Regions from separate parts of the Xenorhabdus sp. SGI 60 genome, predicted to be linked through region 2. Evidence: predicted binding sites of a transcription regulator. Region 2 holds the regulator's gene; the other holds the start of a gene.
What was found. The regulator PhoB, encoded in region 2, activates phosphate uptake and scavenging genes when phosphate is short. The targets are predictions, from matches to a motif close to CTGTCATAAAACTGNCNNAT.
Positions count from the first base shown of each region.

Region 1 (7,611 bases), 3.1 Mb from region 2:
ATCCTCCGGGCGCAGATCTGCCGCTGGCACTGTTTTCTTTTTTCCATCCTTAATCAGCAAAGCTTGATCAGGCACCAATGCCATCAAAGCACTGACGCCACGACGTGCGCGTCCGGCGGCATAGGATTCCAGTATTTCCCCCAACTTGAACAGGAGAATAACCATTGCCGCTTCTGCGGTGGCATCAATGAATAAGGCGCCAATAGCAGCAACACTCATTAACGTTTCAATGGCGAAAGGCGTACCAGAACGGATCAGTTTGATGGCTTTGGTCGCTACCGGATATAACCCAATGAGCGTAGTGATGATGAAAGCGATCTGCCCTGCGGGGGCATTGGCTTTTGATATCCCCCAACTGATGAACATCAGGGTGGTTAGGATCAAGATTGGGGAGAAGGTTTTCCAATGATTGACTTCGGGAGGCAGTTTAGATGCTGAACTAGCCTCTTTGATAGTAAAGCCGGCCTGTTTTACTGCTTGTTCAACGGCAGCACGAATATCAATATCAGCATCGACCACCAGTTTCTCTGTTGTAAACAGGACCTTGACCTGCTTGGCTTCTGGCAGTTTTTTGACAGCATTTTCGATCTTTCCGGCACAGCTTGGGCAATCCATACCTTGGATAGTCCAATTAAAACGCTGTCTCGCGGTTAATTCGGTGAGAACGTTTTCCGGTATGGCATGGGCATGATCGAGTGAACAGAGGGCGCCGCTCTGTTTATGTTCATGAGCGCGCGCGGTGCCAGTAGAGCAACAAGAATGGTGATGGTTTGGAGCGTGAGAATTATGCGAATGTTCGTGGCTGTGATCGTGAGATTGGTGTGAATGCCCACTTACATTATTGGCGATATTCTGGTGTTCATTTTTTTGGCAAGATAGGGAATTGTGCTGTGATTGCTTATGTTTTTTGGTGGTGGATAACATAGGCGACCTCTCAATATAGAGTTAATACTAATGATTAAAGTTAACTCTACACTTTGGAGTAAACTCCAGAGTCAAATCCAATAAGAAGAATTCTTTTGATGATTTGTGCTATCTAAAATGGATTTCCATCATCAATGTCCTTCCTCTTGGTGTCAGTTGTTTCTCAATCTCTTACTGAATAAAGGCAAATTATCACAGGAATAGAGAACGAATAATCAAAAAATGCCCGATAAAACCACCGGCAGCAACAATCGCTTTTGACAGTTTAAAAGGGAAGCGGTACTGAGCAATGATACTGATACTGTGTGCAAGAAGTAGCAGGATAATATTGATTCGCTATTAATGAAAGAATAACGTTTTTTTATCAAAAAAAAGCATCAATGAGTAATTACGCGAATTACTCATTGATGATATTTGCTTTGTTTCCAATCGGAAGAAAACAGGATGAGCCACTGGATATGGGAAGTTATTTTTTCTCCTGTTGTTTCTCTTTTAGTTGTTTTTTCTGCCAGGACAATAATTCAAAGACGCCGAAAAAGAAATCTTGGTCTGGAGAAAACCAGACAGCTTTTGATCTTTAGGCTGGGAGTTTTTCAGCAGCAGTAACTGAAAAGAATGCATGATTACCGTAAATACCATTGCAATATTCATAAAATATTTTAATGGACTAGGGAATGGGTGAAACAAATTGAAGATCATGATCCCCCAAACTAAGATCATGATCCCTTTTCCTAATTGAATAAACATCATCGACTCCAAAATCGAGTTTAAGCCGTGCCTCAGATACCCGATTACGGGTGGCGAATATATAACCGATAAGCAACTTGTCCGGCCGTTTTTTGCCGATGCAGTTGCCAGTTAGGGGGAACTTCTGTTGCCGCAGATTCGGCTTCTGCCTCAACATAAATCCAGCTTTTTTCTGCTAGCCAGCTATTGGTTTCCAATAAATTGATGGTTTCAGTCAACATCCCCTTACGGAATGGAGGATCGAGAAAAACCACATCAAACGGTGTTCCGGTGTTGTTAAGGTATTGTAGCGCATTACCTTGTACCACATCGGCATTTTCAGCTTTCAGTAAGGCTAAGTTAGCCGATAGTTGTTTCGCCACATTGCGATCGTATTCAATTAAGGTCGTGTGGCTTGCATAACGAGACAAAGCTTCAAATCCAAGCGCTCCACTGCCTGAGAAACAATCCAGGCAACGAGCACCCTGAATCACTGGCATAAGCCAGTTAAAAAGCGTCTCGCGGACGCGATCTGTTGTTGGACGCAAGCCGTCACTATCAGGAACCGGTAATTTTCTTCCGCGCCATTTTCCGCCAATAATGCGGATTTGTCCCAAAGACGCGCGCTGTGGTTTTTTAGTCATAATTTACATAACTTAAATATTTGCCATCCGACGCAACTCAATAATATCTGGCGGAGACAAAAAGTGAGTGAAAACGAAGATATCCATTGATTAATTTACCACGAAATCCTCTATAGATATGTGTTGTGGTGTGATGAAAATGTTAGACTGGATTCATTACCGTTAGAACCTATCTCAGTGGATATAACAGCACATATCTAACTTAACCGCGAGGAGTGTAGTGGCCGATGGCAAAAGAGAAAAAAAAGGTTTCTTCTCTTGGTTTGGACTTGGTCGTCAAGATAAGGAACAACAAGAGGAACAAGCCGAACAAGAAAGAGTGGCTGCGGAAGAGGCGGAGCAGCAGCGCTTGGCGGAAGAAGCGGCCCGTTGCGCAGCAGAAGAAGCCGAGCAGCAACGTTTAGCGGAAGAAGCGGCCCGTCGTGCGGCAGAAGAAGTTGAGCAGCAACGTTTAGCGGAAGAAGCGGCCCGTCGTGCGGCAGAAGAAGTTGAGCAGCAACGTTTGGCGGAAGAGGCTACCCGTCGTGCGGCAGAAGAAGTTGAGCAGCAACGTTTGGCGGAAGAGGCTACCCGTCGTGCGGCAGAAGAAGCCGAGCAGCAACGTTTAGTGGAAGAAGCGGCCCGTTGCGCAGCAGAAGAAGCCGAACAGCAGCGTTTAGCGGAAGAAGCGGCTCGTCAGGCAGAAGAACAGGCGGCCTTACCTAAGGAACAAGAACGGCCAACTAAAGAAGGATTCTTTGCTCGTCTGAAACGCAGCTTAGTTAAAACTCGTCAAAATCTTGGCTCTGGCTTCTTGGGACTATTCCGCGGCAAGAAAATTGATGATGATCTGTTTGAAGAACTGGAAGAGCAGTTATTGATTGCAGATGTGGGCGTTGAAACTACCCGTAAGATCATTACTAACCTGACAGACCACGCCAGCCGTAAAGAGTTGAAAGATGCGGAAGCGCTTTACGTTAAACTGAAAGAAGAGATGTCAGCCATTCTGGCGAAGGTTGATAAGCCGCTGGAGATAGAAGGTAAATTACCTTATGTCATTCTGATGGTAGGAGTGAATGGTGTTGGTAAAACGACCACGATTGGAAAGTTAGCGCGTCAATATCACTCTCAAGGTAAATCTGTCATGCTGGCGGCTGGAGATACCTTCCGTGCCGCCGCAGTAGAGCAGTTACAGGTTTGGGGAGAACGCAACAAAATCCCGGTGATTTCCCAACATACGGGGGCAGATTCCGCCTCGGTGATTTTTGACGCCATCCAGTCAGCCAAAGCCAAAGGTATTGATGTCCTGATCGCAGATACCGCAGGGCGCTTGCAGAACAAATCCCATTTGATGGAAGAGCTGAAAAAAATCGTTCGAGTGATGAAAAAACTGGATGAAGACGCACCTCATGAAATTATGCTGACTCTGGATGCCAGCACAGGTCAAAATGCAGTAAGTCAGGCTAAACTATTTCATGAAGCTGTGGGATTGACGGGTATTTCATTGACCAAACTGGATGGTACTGCGAAAGGAGGGGTTATCTTCGCCATTGCCGACCAATTTGAGATCCCAATCCGCTACATTGGTGTGGGTGAAGGCATTGAAGATCTCCGTCCATTTAAGGCAGACGATTTTATTGAGGCTCTTTTTGCCCGAGAGGATTAACTATCAATGATTCGCTTTGAACAGGTCAGTAAAGCCTATCTGGGAGGGCGGCAGGCGCTGCAAGGGGTGGATTTTCATCTACTTCCAGGAGAAATGGCATTTTTAACCGGTCACTCAGGGGCCGGTAAAAGTACACTTTTGAAACTTATCTGTGGCATTGAACGCCCTAGTGCAGGCCATATTTGGTTTTCTGGTCATGACATTAGCCGACTAAAATCCAGAGAGACGCCTTTTCTCCGCCGTCAGATCGGCATGATTTTTCAGGATCATCACCTGCTGTTGGATCGCACCGTATACGAAAACGTCTCTATGCCGTTGATCATTTCAGGGGCAAGCGCTGAAGACATTCGTCGACGGGTATCTGCGGCGTTGGATAAGGTCGGCTTACTGGACAAAGCGAAAAATTTCCCCATTCAACTTTCCGGTGGAGAACAACAGCGTGTTGGGATCGCCCGCGCAGTGGTGAATAAGCCAACAGTATTGCTGGCAGATGAGCCGACGGGAAATTTGGATGGGGCATTATCAGAGGGGATCATGCGTCTGTTTGAAGAATTTAACCGGGTTGGTGTGACGGTTCTGATGGCTACCCATGATACGGCCCTCATTGAACGCAGAAAATATCGTATCTTGACCCTGAATCAGGGACGTATGCAAGGAGGACATCATGGTTAGGCATGTCCGTCATTCAGCGAAAAAAACACAGTCCCCAAAATCAAAATCATTAAAAGGGGGATGGCGTGTACAGTGGCGTTATGCGTGGAAAAGTACGTTGTCGGATATGTTTCGCCAACCACTGGCAACTTTGTTGACCATTATGGTAATCGCAATTTCTCTGACTTTGCCGAGCGTGTTTTATATCGTTTGGAAAAACGTCAATCAAGCAGTGATGCAGTGGTATCCTATCCCACAACTCACGGTCTATCTGGATAAGTCACTGAATGATAATAGCGTCAAACAGGTTATTGAGCAGTTGAAAGGTATGGATGGCGTGAAATCGGTCAATTATCTTTCCCGTGACGAAGCCGTAAACGAATTCCGTGCTTGGTCAGGTTTTGCCAGCGCACTAGATTTGCTGGAAGAAAACCCGTTGCCGGCAGTTGCCATCGTCTCTCCTAAATTGAATTTCCAGGACACTCAGGCGCTAACAACATTACGCGATCAAGTTGCCCAGATTAAAGGCATTGAAGAAGTCAGAATGGATGATAGCTGGTTTGCCCGCTTGACTGCGTTGGCTGACCTTGTTGGCAGAATTGCTGCCGTGATAGGTATCTTAATGGTGGTTGCGCTGCTCTTGGTCATTGGTAACAGTGTCCGACTGAGTATCTTTAGCCGTCGTGAGACGATTAATGTCATGAAGCTGATTGGGGCAACGGATGGTTTTATTTTGCGTCCTTTCCTCAACGGTGGAGCCTTATTGGGGATTTTGGGGGCAATATTCTCCTTGATTCTCTCTTCCCTGCTGGTGTGGAAACTTTCTAATGTGGTCACAGAAGTAGCGAGTGTTTTCGGTACAAGCTTTATACTGCATGGTTTGGAGTGGGATGAATCACTCTTATTAGTGCTTATTTCGGGTATGATTGGTTGGATTGCTGCATGGTTTGCGACAATTCAGCATTTACGTCGTTTTAGGCCAGAATAAAGGCATTGCAGGGCTTGCTGAACTGTTGGGCTTAATTGTTGTCAAAGTCACAGTTATGATTTTGTATTGATACTCACACAACTAAGACGATTTGAATATGATCTCTACGGTGGTAAAATAGACGCATCTTTGGCTTGAATAAACCTTACTGGTGAACTCAGGCAAACTTGAAAGCCATCAATTTGGATCTAATTTTGAGAGAATTTGAATGACAAAAGAAATGCAAACTCTGGCATTAGTTCCACAAGGTAGTTTGGAAGGGTACATCCGTGCTTCCAATGCTTACCCTATGCTTTCTGCTGAGGAAGAGAAGGAACTGGCAGAAAGGCTGCATTACCAGGGAGATCTGAATGCAGCGAAAAAGCTGATCCTTTCTCACTTGCGCTTCGTTGTTCATATTGCCCGCAGTTATGCCGGTTATGGTCTGCCGCAAGCGGATTTAATTCAGGAAGGTAATATTGGCCTGATGAAAGCGGTTCGTCGATTTAATCCAGAAGTGGGCGTTCGTCTGGTTTCTTTTGCTGTTCACTGGATTAAGGCAGAAATCCATGAATATGTATTGCGTAATTGGCGTATTGTGAAAGTCGCAACGACAAAAGCTCAACGTAAGCTGTTCTTTAATTTGCGCAAGGCTAAACAACGTCTGGGGTGGTTCAATCAGGATGAAATTGAACTGGTTGCCAAAGAATTGGGCGTGACCAGCAAAGATGTCCGAGAGATGGAATCCCGTATGTCAGCGCAGGATATGGCATTTGATATGTCTTCTGATGATGACAATCATGATAGCCATCCAGTGGCTCCGGTGCTGTATTTGCAAGATAAGGCGTCTGACTTTGCCGATGGCATTGAAGAAGATAACTGGGAAACTCACGCTGCGGATAAACTTTCTGTGGCGATGGAAGGGCTGGACGAACGTAGCCAGGACATCATTCGTTCTCGTTGGTTGGATGATGACAATAAAACCACCTTGCAAGAATTGGCAGATAAATATGGCGTATCTGCTGAACGAGTTCGGCAGCTAGAAAAAAATGCCATGAAGAAATTGCGACTGGCTATTGAAGCGTAATTTCTTAACTGAGCAAAACTTTTTGGATTAAAAAGCGATAATTTGTTTATCGCTTTTTTTATGCGTGTAAAACAAACAGCACCAAAGAACCGAGGAAATTCCATGATGAAAATTGTGATTGCCCCTGATTCATTTAAGGAAAGCTTGAGTGCCTTGCAGGTGGCACAGGCAATAGAGCGGGGATTTAAGGAGATTTATCCACAGGCAGACTATATCAAGCTACCTATGGCGGATGGCGGCGAAGGGACAGTAGAATCACTGGTGACTGCAACTGGAGGAAAACGTATCGTGTGTACTGTTACTGATCCTTTGGGACAGCCTGTTGAAGCATTTTTGGGTCTGCTTGGCGATGGAAAAACCGCGGTGATTGAAATGGCTGCCGCTTCTGGTTTGCATTTGGTGCCGATGGAACAGCGTAACCCTCTGATCACGACGAGTTATGGCACGGGAGAACTGATTCTGGCTGCATTGGAACAGGGGATACACAAACTGATTTTAGGCATTGGAGGTAGTGCAACCAACGATGGTGGTGCAGGTATGATGCAGGCACTTGGTGCGAATTTATTGGATGGTGACAGTCGTATTCTGCCATTCGGCGGTGCGGCATTAATCCGGCTGGAACGTATTGATTTAACGAACCTTGACCCACGTCTCAGGCAAATTGAACTTACCGTGGCTTGTGATGTGAATAATCCGTTGTGTGGTGAACAGGGAGCATCAGCGGTGTTTGGTCCACAAAAAGGCGCAACAACGGAGATGGTGAAATCGTTAGACTCTGCATTGCGTCATTATGGCATGAAAATAGAATCCCTAACGGGAAAACGTGTGATTGATGCTGCTGGTGCTGGCGCGGCTGGAGGAATGGGGGCTTCCTTGTTGGGATGTCTGGGAGCAAGATTACAGCCAGGTATTGAGATTGTTATCGAAACCTTGCAACTGGAAGACGTGATTCAGGGGGCAGATCTGG
Region 1 covers NZ_CP196860.1:392,381-399,991, forward strand. The annotation lists gene ACSJJG_RS01805 (zinc/cadmium/mercury/lead-transporting ATPase) at 1-924, opposite strand, end outside; partial or broken gene ACSJJG_RS01810 (DUF1145 family protein) at 1,391-1,671, opposite strand; gene rsmD (16S rRNA (guanine(966)-N(2))-methyltransferase) at 1,716-2,294, opposite strand; gene ftsY (signal recognition particle-docking protein FtsY) at 2,515-3,939, shown strand; gene ftsE (cell division ATP-binding protein FtsE) at 3,946-4,611, shown strand; gene ftsX (permease-like cell division protein FtsX) at 4,604-5,578, shown strand; gene rpoH (RNA polymerase sigma factor RpoH) at 5,787-6,644, shown strand; gene ACSJJG_RS01840 (glycerate kinase) at 6,750-7,611, shown strand, end outside.
Region 1: the regulator PhoB is predicted to act here: its motif matches at 5,686-5,705, upstream of rpoH (RNA polymerase sigma factor RpoH).

Region 2 (7,611 bases):
GCCAAATAAACGATGACGTTCCTGGCGTGTTTGTTCCAATAACTGTATTTGTTGTTTCTGCTGTTCATTCAAAGCATGAAGATGAGTGGAGAGCTTATTTTTTTGTTTGTCTAGTTCACCCAGTTTGCTTTGCAAGGCTGCTTGTTCTTTTTGTAGCAGCTGCCACTTTTCTCGTGAATTGTGGTAATTTTTTAATTCCTGTTCACGCTGTTGCAGCCAGTTTTCTGTTTCATCGGGGGCTGGGAGTGTGAAAGGTGTTAGCTGTAATTCCGTGTTTAACTGTTGTGCTGTCGCTGCGTAGTTAGCTTCTATTTGTTGAACTTCTCCCGCCTTTTCTGCCAATTGCTTTTGGGCTGAATCCTGTTTGAACTTTTCCAATTCAATATTCTTTTCACAAGCTTGGTATTGCTCCCGATTGCCAGCAAGTGCTTTTTCGGCTGCTTGATAGTTTTTCTCTGCCTGTGAAAGTGCTTCTTGTTGTGCTTGGTATTGGTGATAAGTAGATTGTCGCTGACTGATAAAGTGATTAACCGTGTCTGCTTCCATCGGTAATTCTGTAGCTTGTAACTGCTGGCAATGGTGTTCCCACTGTTTAACCAATGCTGCTAATTTAATAGTGCATTGTGCAATATTTTGCTGCAATTGCTCGCAGTGCTGCTGTTGAATCTGTTGTTTTTGCTGTAGGGTCGCACGATTTTCTTGCAATTGTTCAATCTGTTGGCGCAGACTTTTCAAACGCTCTTCTGAATGTGGTAGGGCAATATTCTGGTATTCGTTGATTAAAGGATGATGAGTTGAACCACACAGCGGGCAAGATTCACCTGCTTTTAATTGTGCCCGTTCTTTTTCCAGACTAACTATTTGTTGTTCTAAACGAATTCGATTGGTGAGATCGTCATAATGTTGCTGCTTGTCTGCCAACTGTTGATTGAGGATTGCGGTTTGATCAGGTAAGTCTTTTACCAATGCTTGAGATTGGATCAATTGGTTTTTATCAGCTGAGATCGTGGTATGTAACTGCTGGATCTGGGGAAGTAAGATCTCCAGTTGGTTTTGTGATACCCATTGTTTCTGATAATTTTCTAAATTTTTTTGTAATTGTTCTAATGGATGCTTTTGCTGCAAAGTTGTGAGTTGGCTTGCAGCAGCGGCAAGGCTGTTGCGCAGCATTTGGCTCTGTTCTTGGTGTTTGGCTAACTCTGCATTCAAGGTATGTAAATAATCGGTTGTGTGGGCAAGCTCTGAGGCAATTTGTTGGGTGCTTTGGGTAAGCTGATTTATTTTTTCTTGTCGCTCTTTCTGGCGGGTGAATAGTTGCTTCCATTCAGGCAGTTTGCTGTCCAAACTGCGGTAATAAGGGTGCTGCTCATCATAGGATTCCAACTCCTTTTGTTCGCTATTTAAAGCAGCTGTTCGATCCTGTGTCGCTTGGTGTTGGGATAAGATGTCTGTGAGGTCACGGTTTTGTCCTGCAATCTCTTGTTCAAGTTTCAGCAAATCCTTGGATTGAGTGTCAATTTTATGATCGAGCGGCGCAATTTGCTCTGAGATGAGCGTTTCTTGCTGGTTTTGATGCTGTAGATGTTCTTCCCGCTTTTTTTCCAGTTGTGCCAGGTGCTGTTCGGCAGGTTGCAGCATTGCCAGCTGTTGTTGGCGTTCATGCTCTATTTTTGTGCGTTGTTCTGTGATCCTCTGTTTTTCATGGATGGCTCGGTTTTGTGCATCCCATAATGGACGGATTTTCTCTGCTGGTTCGCCGGCAGCAAGTTGCTGCAATTGAGGTTGTGCTTCTTGAATTGCTTGCTCAGTTTGTTGTAAAAGTGAAGCACTGCTGACCAGTGATTGCTGTAGCTCATTCTGTCGCAAAAGCCACTGTTCGGCTGTTTGCAATGCTTTCATTTGTTGGCTGAGTTGGGTTTCTTCTGCAATAAGCTGTTGTTGTTGGTTTTGGTATGTCTGTTGTTGTTCTGGCGTGAGTAACTCAATGGAAGAGGCTTTGGCTTGTTGGATATTCAGCTCAGATTGTGCCTCTTTATGGCGTTGATAAATTTCCTGGGACAGGATGCCGTAAATTTCTGTACCGGTTAGCTCTTCCAGTAGATCGGCTCTGTCTTTATCTTGTGCATTTAAAAATGCGGCAAAATTCCCCTGTGACAAAAGCATTGATTTGGTAAAACGGCTAAAATCCAGCCCAGTTATTTCGGCTATTTTTTCTTTTTTCTCTGGAATTTTATCAGCCAGGATTTTTCCCTCTTTTTTGAGGGCTAATTCTCCTTTTGGGGGCTGGAGTTTGCCATTTGCCTGGTTACGAGCACGACGCTGACTCCAAAATGCCCGATAAGCGACGCCTTTGACTTCAAATTCTACTTCAGCAAGGCACTCTGCGGTATGACGGGTCATGAGTTCATTTTGCGAGGCAGAAATAGTGTTGAGCCTTGGTGTTTCATGATAAAGGGCGAGGCAAATGGCATCCAATAAAGATGTTTTTCCTGCACCTGTAGGGCCGATAATGGCAAACAATCCATTGCTGGCAAAGGGTTCTGCCGTAAAGTCAATTTTCCATTCACCTTGCAGGGAATTGATATTTTTCAGCCGTAAGCTAAGAATTTTCATGGCATGTTCTCTTCAGGTTATTGCTGAGAAATATCATCCAGCGTCTGTTTAAATAGAGTGGTCAGGCGTTGTTTTTGGGCAAGATCATCGATTTCTGCCAGCGCCAAACGCCGCTCAAAGACTTCATTTACACTTAGCTCGGTAAGCGTTTCTTTATTTTGTTCTGACAGTGACCGTTGGCGAGCGCTTTTGCTGCGGCGTAGCAGGATGATCTCAACAGGCAACCCTTCACTGAGAGCCTGAATGCGTTTTTGGATGTCGTGCAGATAATCCTGGGTTGCGACTTCAATATCCAGCCAAACCGGGCGCTCTCCCTGATGTTCCTTGAAAACGTGTAATTGCTCTTCGATTTGTTTCAAATTACCACGAATAAGCTGCATAGGCTGATAATGTGGGATTGGTAACAGTGTGATGTTATCGAGTTTGCCTGATTTAAAGTCCACTAAGCAGACACTTTTTTCCTGCCCCACTTCATCAAAACTGAGTGGAATAGGAGAACCGCTGTAGCGGATATGCGTTGATTTACCGATGACTTGCGGGCGATGGATATGCCCTAGTGCAATATAGTCAGCAGGAGGAAATGACTGTGCGGGGAAGGCCTCTAATGTGCCGATGTAAATATCGCGAACGGAATCCGTAGTGGAAGCGCCCACCGTAGTGAGGTGACCAGTGGCGATAATCGGTAATGGCTGGCTGAGCTGTTCTCGTAATGCACAGGCTTGTTGGTAGAGCTTGTGATAATGCCCGGAGATGGCATCCTGTAGTGCCTGCTGTTTTTGTACGCCAGATTGCCCCGCCTGACTGGTCATGATATCCCGTGGCCGCAGATAGGGAATGGCACAGAGAATTGCCCCTGCATTGCCATCTCTGTTATTCAGAAGCTTTATCTGCTGTGTGATATCTTCAGTTTCAGCATTGGCAATCACAATGGTATTCAGGTAAGAGAGAAGGGATTTTGATTCGTTAAGTGTGGCAACAGAATCGTGGTTTCCACCAAGAATGACAAGCTGGCAGCCTGTAGGCTGTAATGCCACAATGAATTTGTTATAAAGTTCACGTGCGTAGCTGGGTGGCGAACCGGTATCAAAAATATCGCCGGCAATAATTAGTGCATCAACTTGATATTGCACTATTTTTTCAATCAGCCACTGCAAAAAATGCTTATGTTCAGCAGCGCGGCTTTTAGTAAAGAAATATTGGCCAAGATGCCAGTCAGATGTGTGAATAATTCGCATGATTTTCCCGCCCGTTACTTCCTTGCTTGTTGCAGGGGTTAATTATAATGGCAGTTTGAGGGATGTCCTGTGCAATTCGACATTCTTTACTGAATTTTCGAGCTACTTCGCATCCACAATGAAATATGACAAAGTTGCAAAATTTTCTTTGGGAGCCAGTTTGTCTCTTGCTAATTGAGGAGTAAGAGGTTTCATAAAAGTGTCATAAAATTGACTCATAATATTTGCAGCGAAAGTCACTAGCCTTAATGACATTAACGGAATTAACCATGGTTAAACGCATTTTGGTAGTTGAAGATGAAGTGCCGATTCGTGAAATGGTCTGTTTTGCACTGGAACAAAACGGTTATCAGACCATTGAAGCGGAAGATTACGATACGGCAATAAGACGTTTGTCTGAACCTTATCCTGATTTGGTATTATTGGACTGGATGCTGCCAGGAGGCTCTGGGATACAACTTATCCGGCAAATGAAGCGGGATAATAACGTTAAGGCGATCCCTGTCATTATGGTTACGGCTCGGGTGGAAGAAGAAGATCGAGTGCGTGGTTTAGATGTCGGTGCGGATGACTATATAACGAAGCCTTTTTCACCGAAGGAATTGATTGCCCGGGTTAAGGCTGTTTTGCGCCGCCTTTCACCTATAGAGTCGGAAGAGATTATTGATATGGATGGATTGGTGCTAGACCCATCATCCCACCGCGTTTCCAGTCATGGACAAGATGTGGAAATGGGGCCAACTGAATTCAAACTTCTCCACTTTTTTATGACTCATCCTGAGCGTGTTTATAGTCGTGAACAGTTACTCAACTATGTGTGGGGAACAAATGTTTATGTGGAAGATCGTACGGTTGATGTACATATTCGACGCTTGCGTAGGGCGTTGGAGATAGGGGATCACGCTAAGATGGTACAAACAGTGCGTGGTACGGGTTATCGCTTTTCTACCCGCTATTGATTGTTTGGAGTAAGGTCACGTGCTTGAGCGTTTATCTTGGAAAAAGTTGGTATGGGGGCTTGTGCTTTTTTGCTTGCCCGCTGTCATTTTGTCTCTTTTTATCGGTCAGTTAGCATGGTTGCTGGTTATTGCGCTATTTTTGGCCCTGATATGGCATGGCTATAATTTGCTGAAATTATCCGATTGGTTATGGCTGGATCGCAATATGTTACCGCCCGCCGGTCGTGGCGGCTGGGAACCTATCTTTTATGGTATTTATCAGTTGCAGCAACGCAATCGCAAACGACGTCGTGAACTCGCGTTACTCATCAAACGCTTTCGCAGTGGTGCTGAATCATTGCCGGATGCCATTGTGATAATGACCACGGAGGGCAATATTTTTTGGTGTAATCGTTTGGCACAGCATTTACTTGGGTTCCGCTGGCCTGAGGATAATGGTCAGCATATTTTCAACCTGCTTCGCTATCCTGATTTTAGCCGTTATATTACCGAGAATGATTTTTCCCACCCTCTGTCCATCGAATTGAATAATGGCAATATGATAGAGTTCCGCATTATGCCTTATTCTGAGAAGCAATTATTGATGGTCGCGCGCGACATCACCCAAAAACGACAGTTGGAAAATGCCAGACGGGATTTTTTTACCAATGTAAGTCATGAACTCAAAACCCCCCTCACTGTACTGCAAGGTTATCTGGAAATGATGGAGGATCAGGCGTTCGACAATAACGTAAACCAGAAAGTCATCGGTACGATGCGGGAACAAATACGAAGAATGGATGGTTTGGTGCAACAACTGCTGCATCTTTCCAAAATTGAAGGGGGGCCACAAGTGAACGTGAATGAAGTTGTGGATGTTCCCAACATATTGAAAGTATTGCAACGGGAAGTATTGCAACGGGAAGTATTGGTTTTGGGAAATGAGCAGTACGATATTGTGTTTGATATTGATGAAAAGCTGAAAGTGTTTGGTAATGAAGAGCAGCTGCGCAGTGCAATGTCCAACCTTGTTTATAACGCCATTAGACATACCCCTCCGGGCACAAGGATTGAGGTGAGCTGGCGAGATGTTTCCCAAGGCGCACAGTTCAAAGTGAAAGACAATGGCGGTGGAATTAGCGCGGAACATTTACCACGTCTGACAGAACGTTTTTATCGCGTCGATCTGGCCCGCTCACGTCAAACTGGGGGGAATGGGTTAGGTTTGTCGATAGTGAAACATGCTTTGCATCACTACAATACCCATCTTGATATTGCGAGTACTTTAGGGAAAGGCTCCGTTTTTAGCTTTTTATTGGCATCTCGGCTTATTGCCTCTGCCAAAAACCGTTTTATGACAAAATGATTTATGAGTTAGCATGAACAAAAAATGCGCGCGAGCGGAAAATGAACAAATCATATAGTGTGTATTCAATGATAGATAACAATAATAACTGATTTTAAAAACCAGTTCAGTACATTATTCTGGTTTTTGGTTTACTGCTTGCCTTTTAGCGCTATAAAAGTTTTACTTGGGGGCAGTTGTTGGCGATTCTAGCTGTTATTACTACTATCATTCTGTATCTTGCGATTATCAGTGAATATTATGTTGATCACTGACTGTTAAATCAGAATTCGGTCTCGCCAGTGAAAATTCAAGTACTTGCGATAGTTACTGTCGCAGATGCATTTCTTTTGGCAATAATACATTAGCAATCATTATGGCATACCGTTTATCATCTAAGGATATTTGGGCATTAGGTTTTATGACCTTTGCCTTGTTTGTTGGTGCGGGAAATATTATTTTTCCGCCTATGGTTGGCTTGCAGGCAGGAGAGAACGTTTGGATCTCAGCCGCAGGCTTTTTGCTAACCGCTGTTGGCTTGCCAGTCATTACTGTCATTGCGTTGGCAAAAGTGGGGGGGGGCATTGAAGCACTCAGTGCACCGATTGGAAAAACGGCAGGTCTGATTCTGGCAACTGTCTGCTATTTAGCTGTCGGCCCCTTGTTTGCAACCCCCAGGACTGCAACGGTTTCTTTTGAAGTGGGTATTGCACCACTTACCGGAACAGGTGATCTTCCCCTATTTATTTATAGTGTGATCTATTTTGCACTCGTGGTACTGATTTCATTGTATCCGGGCAAACTACTGGATAGTGTTGGCCATATATTGGCTCCAATCAAAATCGTAGCGTTAGCCATTTTAGGAATTGCGGCTGTGTTGTGGCCGGCAGGTGGCCCTGTTCCTGCTATTGAAACTTATCGGGAAATTCCGTTCTCAAATGGCTTTGTCAATGGCTATTTGACCATGGACACACTGGCTGCAATGGTATTCGGTATTGTTATTGTTAACGCAGTTCGTTCCAGAGGAATTGCGGCTTCTTCCCTGTTGACGCGCTATGCTATGTGGGCTGGCGTGATTGCCGGTCTTGGCTTGACGCTGGTATACCTCTCTTTGTTCAAACTTGGGGAAGGCAGTGGCACATTAGTGCCTACCGCGGATAATGGGGCTGCGATTTTGCACGCCTATGTCCAAAGCATTTTTGGTAACTACGGCAGTTTCTTCCTCGCGGTACTGATTTTCGTTGCTTGTATGGTAACTGCTGTTGGCTTGACGTGTGCTTGTTCTGAATTTTTCAGCCGCTATTTGCCATTATCCTATCGTACTCTGGTACTGATTTTAGGCACATTCTCCATGTTGGTTTCTAACATGGGCTTAAGCCACTTGATTAAGTTCTCACTTCCCGTACTGACGGCCATTTATCCTCCCTGTATCGTGCTGATATTACTGAGCTTTACAATCCGTTGGTGGAATAACTGCACC
Region 2 covers NZ_CP196860.1:3,455,828-3,463,438, reverse strand. The annotation lists gene ACSJJG_RS16435 (AAA family ATPase) at 1-2,613, opposite strand, end outside; gene sbcD (exonuclease subunit SbcD) at 2,631-3,848, opposite strand; gene phoB (phosphate regulon transcriptional regulator PhoB) at 4,118-4,807, shown strand; gene phoR (phosphate regulon sensor histidine kinase PhoR) at 4,827-6,152, shown strand; gene brnQ (branched-chain amino acid transport system II carrier protein) at 6,508-7,611, shown strand, end outside.